3 regions of the Escherichia sp. B1147 genome follow, and region 2 is predicted to be linked to each of the others. Evidence: predicted binding sites of a transcription regulator. Region 2 holds the regulator's gene; each other region holds the start of a gene.

Region 1 (3,282 bases), on a different contig from region 2:
CAACGTGACAAAGTTATCCAGACCGACGAACTGGCTGGAGAAACCAAACGGATCGACGCTTTGTAGCGAGTACCACAACGCTTCGCCCGCAGGCCAGATAAAAAAGATAACGGTGATGATGAGCTGCGGCGCGACCAGCAAATAAGGCAGCCAGCGCGAGCGGAACACCGGACGGGATGATGACATTACGGTTAATTCCTGAACTGTGCCGGATGCGCTTCGCTTATCCGGCCTACACGCGATGCCAGGTTGGATAAGCGAAGCGCATCCGACATTTCACTGGTTAAGACTTCGTCGATTTCTCAAAGCGGCGCAGTAACTGATTCCCACGCTCAACGGCGGTATCCAGCGCCTGCTGCGGTGTCTTCTTACCGGTCCACACGCTCTCCAGCTCTTCATCCACAATCACGCGGATCTGCGGCATGTTGCCCAGACGCAGCCCCTTGGTGAACGGCAACGGCGGCTTGTTCAGCATCTGACGCGTCGCGGTATCCGCCCCTGGGTTTTTCTCATAAAAGCCCTGCTCACGGGTCAGGTCATAAGCCGCTTTGGTGATTGGCAGATAACCGGTTTTCTGATGCCACTCGGCAGCGTTTTCTGGCTTCGCGAGGAAGTCGAGAAACTTCGCCACGCCGGTGTAAGTTTCTTTATCTTTGCCTTGCATCACCCACAGGCTGGCCCCGCCGATAATGGCGTTTTGCGGCGCATCTTTCGCGTCCGCGTCGTAAGGCATCATGCCAACACCGTAGTTAAATTTGGCGTATTCGCGAATATTGGCAAGAGAACCGGAAGAGGCGGTCGTCATCGCGCAATCACCGTTATAGAACTTCTCGGTGGATTCATCCTTACGCCCGACGTAGCTGAAATCGCCCTTCTTGTTCATCTCTTCGAGCATAGCGATGTGTTTCACCTGCTCCGGCTTGTTGAACTCAAGCACTGCGTCTGTGCCGTCAAAACCGTTGTTTTTGCTGGCAAACGGCAGACCGTTCCAGGCGCTAAAGTTTTCCAGTTGGATCCAGCCCTGCCAGCCGCTGGCGTAGCCGCACTTCATGCCGGAGGCTTTCAGTTTTGCGGCATAGTCAGCCAGATCCTGCCAGGTTTTCGGCGGCTGTTCCGGGTCTAACCCCGCTTTCTTGAAGGCGTCTTTGTTGTAATAGAGAACGGGAGTCGAGCTGTTGAACGGCTGGGAGAGTAAGTGTCCGGTTTTGCTGTCGGAGTAGTAACCTGAAACCGTCGGCACAAACTGCGATTCGTCGAAGTTAATCCCCGCCTCTTTAAACACGTCATATACCGGTTTAATGGCTTTCGACGCCATCATGGTGGCGGTGCCAACTTCATAAACCTGCAAAATAGCCGGAGCGTTACCGGTACGAAATGCGGCGATCCCCGCACTTAAATTCTGTTCGTAGTTGCCTTTATAGGTCGGTACGATTTTGTAATCCGGGTTTTCGGCGTTAAAACGTTGAGCCAGAGAATCAACCTCTTTACCCAGTTCCCCTTCCATAGAATGCCAGAACGGAATGGTCGTCACTGCCTGTGCATTCCCCATTAACGCCAGTCCGAGCGCCAGTGCTGAAGCTGTATAATGTAACGGTTTCATCGTTTATCTCTCTTGTTGTACCGAATGCGCGAATTCACGCGTTTTATGCTCGCGGGGTAACATGACATGCTCGAATTACAGAAAAATAACTTTTTTGTTACATTTGTAAGATAGTAAGGTGTCAGAAAGATGACAAGGCAGTGACGGTGCGGGTGAGGGAAAATGGGAGATGGGACACGGATAATGCTACGTTGGGAAAAATTAATGCGCCAGAAGTTATCTGGCGCAGCACTTACTGAACAACACTCTGCTTCAGCCGTTCATTGGCGGTCTTAATCCATTCCCGGTGGTGCTTACGATAATGCGGTCTTGAGCGTTTAGCCGTATCAACCACGGCAACATACTGCTCATTGGCTTCACGCAGCCGATTAATTTTTGCCAGCATTTCCGCATAGTAAATACGCGCCTGCGGGCCGGGGTAATAAGAAACCAACACTTCAAACTCGCTTTGTGCATCCGCATATTTTTCCTGGGCGGCTAAGGTTCTGGCAAATAACAAATGCCCATCAGCCGACTGAAAATCGGGGTTATAACGCATCACATCTTCCAGCGTCTGCTGGCAGGCGGCGAACTCCTGAATGGCAAACTGCGCCTGCGCCAGGCTTAACATCATTGCCGCTTCATGGACGAATATCCCGCTTAACGCCTGCTGATAATGGGGAACGGCTTCATGGTAACGCCCGAGGCGCGCCAGTTCGTTGGCAAGCTGGTAGTGATTTTGATTAGTCTCGGCAATCGCCAGCTCTTCGGTTAATTTGTGCAGGTGGCGTTCCGGGTTGATTTTGTCCTGCAGGCGCATCAGCAAAGTACGCCCATGACGGTCAGCGCCCGTTTCAGGCAGCATCACCATGACGAAATACGCCACGCAGCCAATCACCGGAAAACAGAAGATGATAAAAATCCAGTATCGCTCTTGTCCGGAGCGATAAGCGTGAATACAGCAAAGCAGTTCAAGCATGACGACAACGGCATAATGCATGTGAGAAAACCTTTCCGTGGCAAATAAGTGGTCTGGTTTTAATCCTCCTGGTCAGTTGAAACAAGTCTGTATACGGACGAAGTACATTGATTGCCCGCTACCGGATTTAACGGCTATCCCCCGGAGTAAGAGCGAATAAAAACGATGGCATATCCCACCACCAGTACGCTTGCACCAATGAGTAAGTTTATTTTTTTGTCGGCTAACCATAAGGCAACAAAAGGGAAAATAAACAACCCAAACCCTCGCAAAGGCTCGAATGATATACCAACCCAGCCAGCATACATCCAGGCACTAAAATAGACGATCAGCGTGCTACACGATTTATCGTTTTCGTCTGAAGAACTCCATCGCAAAACAACCGCACAGCAAAATAGCTTTAAAACGACCGTTAAGAAATCCATTATGAGCCAGCTAATATTCCATTATCGGGATTAAACCATACTCCTGGCCGTCACTGAATCCAACTCAAGCGCCGTTTTTTCATTGGCCCGGTGATCTTTATGCCACCGGGCTGATGACAATTTACCCGCCTAAATACGCACTTCTCACCGCTTCGTTCGCCAGTAGTGCATCGCCGGTATCAGAGAGCACTACATGGCCGTTTTCCAGCACGTAACCGCGATCTGCCAGCTTCAGCGCCTGGTTGGCGTTCTGCTCGACGAGGAAAATGGTCATCCCCTGCTCGCGCAGTTGTTCGATG
Region 2 (3,282 bases):
TTCCAGCTTATCTTTTACTTTATCTGCGAGGATTTTACCGTCTGCGCAGCGCGCCAGCTCTACGCGCGGCACCTGCAAATTACCGTCCGGCTGGTTACGCGCCCGATTCTGGCTCCAGAACGCGCGATACGCTTCACCTTTCACTTCAAATTCCACTTCCGCCAGACATTCGGCGGTATCGCGGGTCATTAGATCATTTTGTGATTGCGAAACGTTAGAGAGGCGCGGGGTTTCGTGATACAGCGCCAGACAAATGGCGTCCAGCAGCGTGGTTTTTCCTGCGCCGGTCGGGCCGGTAATCGCAAACAGCCCGTTGCTGGCGAACGGCTCGCGGGTGAAATCAATCTTCCATTCGCCTTTTAATGAGTTCAGGTTTTTCAGGCGCAGGCTGAGAATTTTCATGCTTCGTGTTCTCCGGCGAGGGTCTGCAACGTCGTGGCGAAAAGATGTTGCAGACGTTGATGCTGCGATTCATCCAGTTCTTCCAGTGCCAGACGGCGATTGAAAACTTCTTCGACGCTAAGTTCGCTGAGGGTTTCACGCTGTTGGTTGGCTAACACACGCTCGCGCTGTTCACGACTCCGGCGTACCAGCAATACTTCGACTGGCAGTGATTCGGTTAATGCCTGGATTTTGCGCTGAATATCATGCAGATACTCATCAGTAGTGATTTCAATATCCAGCCAGACAGGTGGCTCCTGTGGCACATCGCGCCATTGTTCAAGCTGTTCGGTAATTGACGCCAGATCGCCTTTCAGTACCGCCATCGGTTGCGTTACCGGTACGTTCAGGTTTTCCACTCTCTCTAATTTGCCGTTTGAAAATGTCACCAGATGGACATATTTACTTTTGCCACATTCATCAAAACTCAGTGGGATAGGAGAGCCGCAATAGCGTACATGTTCCATGCCGCCAATAATCTGTGCGCGGTGAATATGTCCGAGCGCGATGTAGTCGGCTGGCGGAAAGTTTTGTGCCGGGAAAGCGTCCAGCGTGCCAATATAAATGTCACGCACAGCGTCACTTTTACTGGCGCCAACGGTCGTTAAATGCCCCGTGGCGATGATGGGCAGAGGCTGATCGCCGCGCAGTTTGCAGGCATCTGCATAGTTTTGTTGGTAATAGTCGGTGATCGCTGTCAGCAAATGCTGTTGTTTTTCAATGCCGTTAAGCCCCGCCTGGCTGGTAATAATGTCACGCGGGCGTAAAAAAGGAACGGGGCATAGCACCGCGCCCGGCGTCCCGTCGCGACGAGGCAAAATTTGTGGGGCATGTCCGGCGCTGGCGACCACGGTAGTATTGAGGAACGCCATGATATCGCGCGATTCATTTAGCGTGGCTACCGAGTCATGGTTTCCCGCCAGTACCACCAGATGACAGCCAGTTTGCTGTAAATTGACAACAAAACGGTTATATAAAGTACGGGCGTAACTGGGCGGCGAGCCGGTATCGAAAACATCACCGGCAACAATAATCGCATCCACCTGATGGGTTTGTGCTGTCTCCAGCAGCCAGTCAAGAAAAGCCTGATGTTCGGCTTCGCGGCTTTTACTGTAGAAGTTCTGGCCGAGATGCCAGTCTGAGGTGTGAAGGATGCGCATAACGATTCCCTGGCGAAAAAGCATGGGCGCGATTATACCCAAACAGATATGTTATTTGCTTTTTTCTGCGCCACGGAAATCAATAACCTGAAGGGATGTGCGACGTGCTTTTCATAAATCTGTCATAAATCTGACGCATAATGACGTCGCATTAACGATCGCAATCTATTTATTACAACAGGGCAAATCATGGCGAGACGTATTCTGGTCGTAGAAGATGAAGCTCCAATTCGCGAAATGGTCTGCTTCGTGCTCGAGCAAAATGGCTTTCAGCCGGTCGAAGCGGAAGATTATGACAGTGCTGTGAATCAACTTAATGAACCCTGGCCGGATTTAATTCTCCTCGACTGGATGTTACCCGGAGGCTCCGGTATCCAGTTCATCAAACATCTCAAGCGTGAGTCGATGACCCGGGATATTCCGGTAGTGATGTTGACCGCCAGAGGGGAAGAAGAAGATCGCGTGCGCGGCCTTGAAACCGGCGCCGATGACTATATCACCAAGCCGTTTTCCCCGAAGGAACTGGTGGCGCGGATTAAAGCGGTGATGCGCCGTATATCGCCTATGGCGGTGGAAGAGGTGATTGAGATGCAGGGGCTAAGTCTGGACCCGACATCTCACCGGGTGATGGCGGGCGAAGAACCACTGGAGATGGGGCCGACTGAATTTAAACTGCTGCACTTTTTTATGACGCATCCCGAGCGCGTGTACAGCCGCGAGCAGCTGTTAAATCACGTCTGGGGAACCAATGTGTATGTGGAGGACCGCACGGTCGATGTTCACATTCGCCGCTTGCGTAAAGCACTGGAACCCGGCGGGCATGACCGCATGGTGCAGACGGTGCGCGGTACAGGATATCGTTTTTCAACCCGCTTTTAACGCCTTGCTCTTCGGACGCAGAGCAGGGCTTATAATTTCATAACTGGAGTATCTTACGTGCTGGAACGGCTGTCGTGGAAAAGGCTGGTGCTGGAGCTGCTACTTTGCTGCATCCCGGCTTTCATCCTGGGTGCTTTTTTTGGTTACCTGCCCTGGTTTTTGCTGGCATCGGTAACAGGACTGCTTATCTGGCATTTCTGGAATTTATTGCGCCTTTCATGGTGGCTATGGGTGGATCGCAGTATGACCCCGCCACCGGGGCGTGGTAGCTGGGAACCGCTGCTGTATGGCTTACACCAGATGCAGCTGCGTAATAAAAAACGCCGCCGCGAACTGGGCAATCTGATTAAACGCTTTCGTAGCGGGGCGGAGTCACTGCCCGATGCAGTGGTACTGACCACGGAAGAGGGGGGTATTTTCTGGTGTAATGGTCTGGCGCAACAAGTTCTTGGTCTGCGCTGGCCAGAAGATAACGGGCAGAACATCCTTAACCTGCTGCGTTACCCGGAGTTTACGCAATATCTGAAAACGCGTGATTTTTCTCGCCCGCTCAATCTGGTGCTCAACACCGGGCGGCATCTGGAAATTCGCGTCATGCCTTATACCCATAAACAGCTGTTGATGGTGGCGCGTGACGTCACGCAAATGCATCAACTGGAAGGGGCGCGGCGCAACTTTTTTGCCAACGTAAGCCATGAGTTACGCACGCCATTGACGGTGTTACAGGGTTACCTGGAGATGATGCATGAGCAGCCGCTGGAAGGCGCGGTACGCGAAAAAGCGTTGCACACCATGCGTGAGC
Region 3 (3,282 bases), on a different contig from region 2:
AGCGAGGCGCTGTCGAGCTGGTAGGTGTTACCGATGATAAAGGTCACCGCCATGGTTTCACCGAGCGCGCGCCCCAGACCCAGCATAATGCCGCCAATAACACCATTTTTGGTGAACGGAAGAACGATACGCCAGATAACTTCCCATGTGGTGCAGCCGATACCGTAGGCCGACTCTTTCATCATCACCGGAGTTTGTTCGAATACATCGCGCATTACCGCCGCAATGTACGGAATAATCATGATGGCGAGGATCACGCCTGCCGCGAGGATACCGATACCAAATGCCGGGCCGGAGAACAGCGCGCCAACAATAGGGATATTCGACATGATATTGCCGACCGGTTCCTGGAAATAGACGGCAAACAGCGGTGCGAAGATAAACAAGCCCCACATGCCGTAAACGATACTTGGAATAGCCGCCAGCAGCTCAATAGCGATACCCAGCGGGCGTTTCAGCCAACCAGGAGCAAGCTCGGTCAGGAACAGGGCGATACCGAAACTCACCGGAACGGCAATCAGCAGCGCGATAAACGAGGTCACCAGCGTACCGTAGATTGGCACCAGTGCCCCGTAGATATCGTTCGGCGCATCCCACTCTTTGGTCCACAGGAATGCCAGACCAAATTTCTGAATGCTCGGCCAGGAGGAGATGATCAGAGAGACAATAATGCCACCCAACATCAATAGCACAATCAGCGCCGCCAGTTTTACCAGCACGCTGAAAATTATGTCGCCCTTTTTACCCGGTGGGTTAAAAGCAGGCTTGGTTGCAGCCATAAGTTACTCTTCAGTTAAACGCGTTTACAAAGTCATTTTGTAATGCCGGATAAGGGGTTAACGCCTTATCCGGCCTGGAGTTTTATTAGTACAGCGGCTTACCGCTACTGTCTTTAATATTGGTCTTCCACGCAGCGCGAACTTGTTCAACTACGCTATCCGGCAGGCTGGCATAATCCAGGTCATTCGCCTGTTTAGCCCCGGTTTTGTACGCCCAGTCGAAGAACTTCAGCACTTCTGCGCCCTGCTCTGGCTTCTTCTGTTCTTTGTGGACCAGAATGAACGTGGTAGAGGTGATAGGCCACGCATCTTCGCCTTTTTGGTTAGTCAGATCCTGAGCGAATGTTTTGCTCCAGTCTGCGCCTTTTGCCGCATTGGCGAAGTTTTCTTCGGTCGGACTAACCGGTTTGCCATCAGCGGAGATCAGTTTGGTGTACGCCAGGTTGTTCTGCTTCGCGTAAGCATATTCAACGTAACCAATTGCACCCGGTAGACGCTGAACGAACGCGGCGATACCGTCGTTACCTTTACCGCCCAGACCGATCGGCCATTTTACGGTAGAGCCAGTACCAACGTTGTTTTTCCACTCTTCGTTCACTTTCGCCAGGTAGCTGGTGAAGACGAAGGAAGTCCCGGAGCCATCTGCGCGGCGCACTACGGCGATGTTCTGTGAAGGCAGTTTCAGACCCGGGTTCAGTTTGGTGATGGCTTCATCATCCCACTTTTTAATTTTGCCCAGGTAGATGTCGCCGAGGGTTTTACCATCCAGCACCAGTTCGCCAGACTTCAGCCCTGGAATGTTAACCGCCAGCACCACGCCGCCAATTACGGTCGGGAACTGGAACAGACCTTCCTGAGCCAGTTTTTCGTCAGACAGCGGCGCGTCAGAAGCACCGAAATCAACGGTATTGGCGATGATCTGTTTTACGCCACCGGAAGAACCGATACCCTGGTAGTTAACTTTATTACCGGTTTCTTTCTGGTAAGTGTCAGCCCATTTGGCATACACCGGCGCAGGGAAGGTTGCACCTGCGCCTGTCAGGCTTGCTTCTGCAAATACAGAGAAAGCGCTCATCGATAAGGTCGCGGCGACAACAGTTGCGACGGTGGTACGCATAACTTTCATAATGTCTCCTGGGAGGATTCATAAAGCATTGTTTGTTGGCTACGAGAAGCAAAATAGGACAAACAGGTGACAGTTATATGTAAGGAATATGACAGTTTTATGACAAATCAGAGTTATTATTTAACTATTTGATTTATTTGAAGAAGAAAAAGAAAAGCGATGTCATCGTTTTGTCATGTCGAATGAAAATATGCAAGCAAAAATGCGTAAAATGACAACGGTGTGAGGAGCACCGCTGTCAGTTCGGTTAGCGAACAATCTCAATTGTTATGGTTGCAGTCGCGGTAAATGTTCCTGGCGCAGGGCGAGCTCCAGTGAGGCTTGCAGGTGCGGCAGAAAAAGTGACGTTGCCAGCTTTCTCGCCATAGACGGTTGTTTTGCCCATATCTGTCGACAATTCGCCTCCGTTTACTTTGATTTCCTTATTATTTTTATCGTAGATTTTTACCCCCACGTTGGGGTTTGACGTTACAACCATTGAGTTATCGGTACTGGATTCTGTAGCATAAAATGATGTGGTGATATCGTCTGTATTCAGTAATCCTAAGTTTTCACACTCAATAGTGACGGTTTTAGTGATTTTATGCGTTGTTACCGCACTCCCGGCAACAGATGAAAAATCTGCGGCTGGTATGTCTTCAAAATCAAAATAAATCGGCTGCAAACTATTAATCTCACAGCTTTGCGGCGCCGTGATATCACCACGAATGTAAACATCGGCCATCGGTTGAGAATAGTCAACAGGTGTATCACGACTTATAGTACCATACAAGGACACAATTCGTGTTTCAGGTATAACTATTTTTCCTGCAAATGTTTTTTTGATATAAAAATATATTTGTGCTGTAGCACCACTGGAAACATTTAAAGGGGAAGTACGACTGCAATCATAGCTGGTAGAAGGCCGATTAGCCTGATATTCAAAAGGCGCATTAACCATTCCAACTCCGAGAATATCTATTGCAATGCCCACATCGAGATTAGGATTAAGATTATAATAATTCAAACTTGAATGAACACCAGCGTAGCTTAAGGCATCATTTATTCTGGCCGTATAGTAAATATAGGGATATCGACCTATGTTCCCTGTATCACAATGGCAGTGACCAGGATAAGAGGCACCATTGGTCACTCTGGTATTAAATATCGATCCAACCTTATTCTGGTTCGCTGTAATAAGATAGCCTGAAAAATTAAGCGTACTATGGAAAACCCCATTATCTGAAGTACAAATACCTTTAGGCGCAGCTAGTATTGTGCTACTAAAAGAGATAATAAGAACCGCCAGCCACCATCGTATAATATTCTTGTTCATAAAAATCCTTTTAATGACATGTCACACCTTGCTCAATTAATCCACTTTCACTTGCAGGTGAT

The links. The regulator PhoB, encoded in region 2, activates phosphate uptake and scavenging genes when phosphate is short. The targets are predictions, from matches to a motif close to CTGTCATAAAACTGNCNNAT.
Region 1: a site for PhoB is predicted at 1,717-1,736, ahead of ugpB (sn-glycerol-3-phosphate ABC transporter substrate-binding protein UgpB). Genes of this name have one in related genera too.
Region 3: a site for PhoB is predicted at 1,992-2,011, ahead of pstS (phosphate ABC transporter substrate-binding protein PstS). Genes of this name have one in related genera too.

The regions. Positions count from the first base shown of each region.
Region 1 is NZ_LFHY01000008.1:117,492-120,773, forward strand. Features, by position in the region: gene ugpA (sn-glycerol-3-phosphate ABC transporter permease UgpA) at 1-186, opposite strand, end outside; gene ugpB (sn-glycerol-3-phosphate ABC transporter substrate-binding protein UgpB) at 284-1,600, opposite strand; gene A9180_RS07880 (tetratricopeptide repeat protein) at 1,833-2,579, opposite strand; gene livF (high-affinity branched-chain amino acid ABC transporter ATP-binding protein LivF) at 3,105-3,282, opposite strand, start outside.
Region 2 is NZ_LFHY01000006.1:68,481-71,762, forward strand. Features, by position in the region: gene sbcC (exonuclease subunit SbcC) at 1-402, opposite strand, end outside; gene sbcD (exonuclease subunit SbcD) at 399-1,601, opposite strand; gene phoB (phosphate response regulator transcription factor PhoB) at 1,791-2,480, shown strand; gene phoR (phosphate regulon sensor histidine kinase PhoR) at 2,538-3,282, shown strand, end outside.
Region 3 is NZ_LFHY01000004.1:34,034-37,315, reverse strand. Features, by position in the region: gene pstC (phosphate ABC transporter permease PstC) at 1-779, opposite strand, end outside; gene pstS (phosphate ABC transporter substrate-binding protein PstS) at 865-1,905, opposite strand; gene A9180_RS02610 (fimbrial protein) at 2,153-3,220, opposite strand; gene lpfC-O113 (long polar fimbrial usher protein LpfC-O113) at 3,231-3,282, opposite strand, start outside.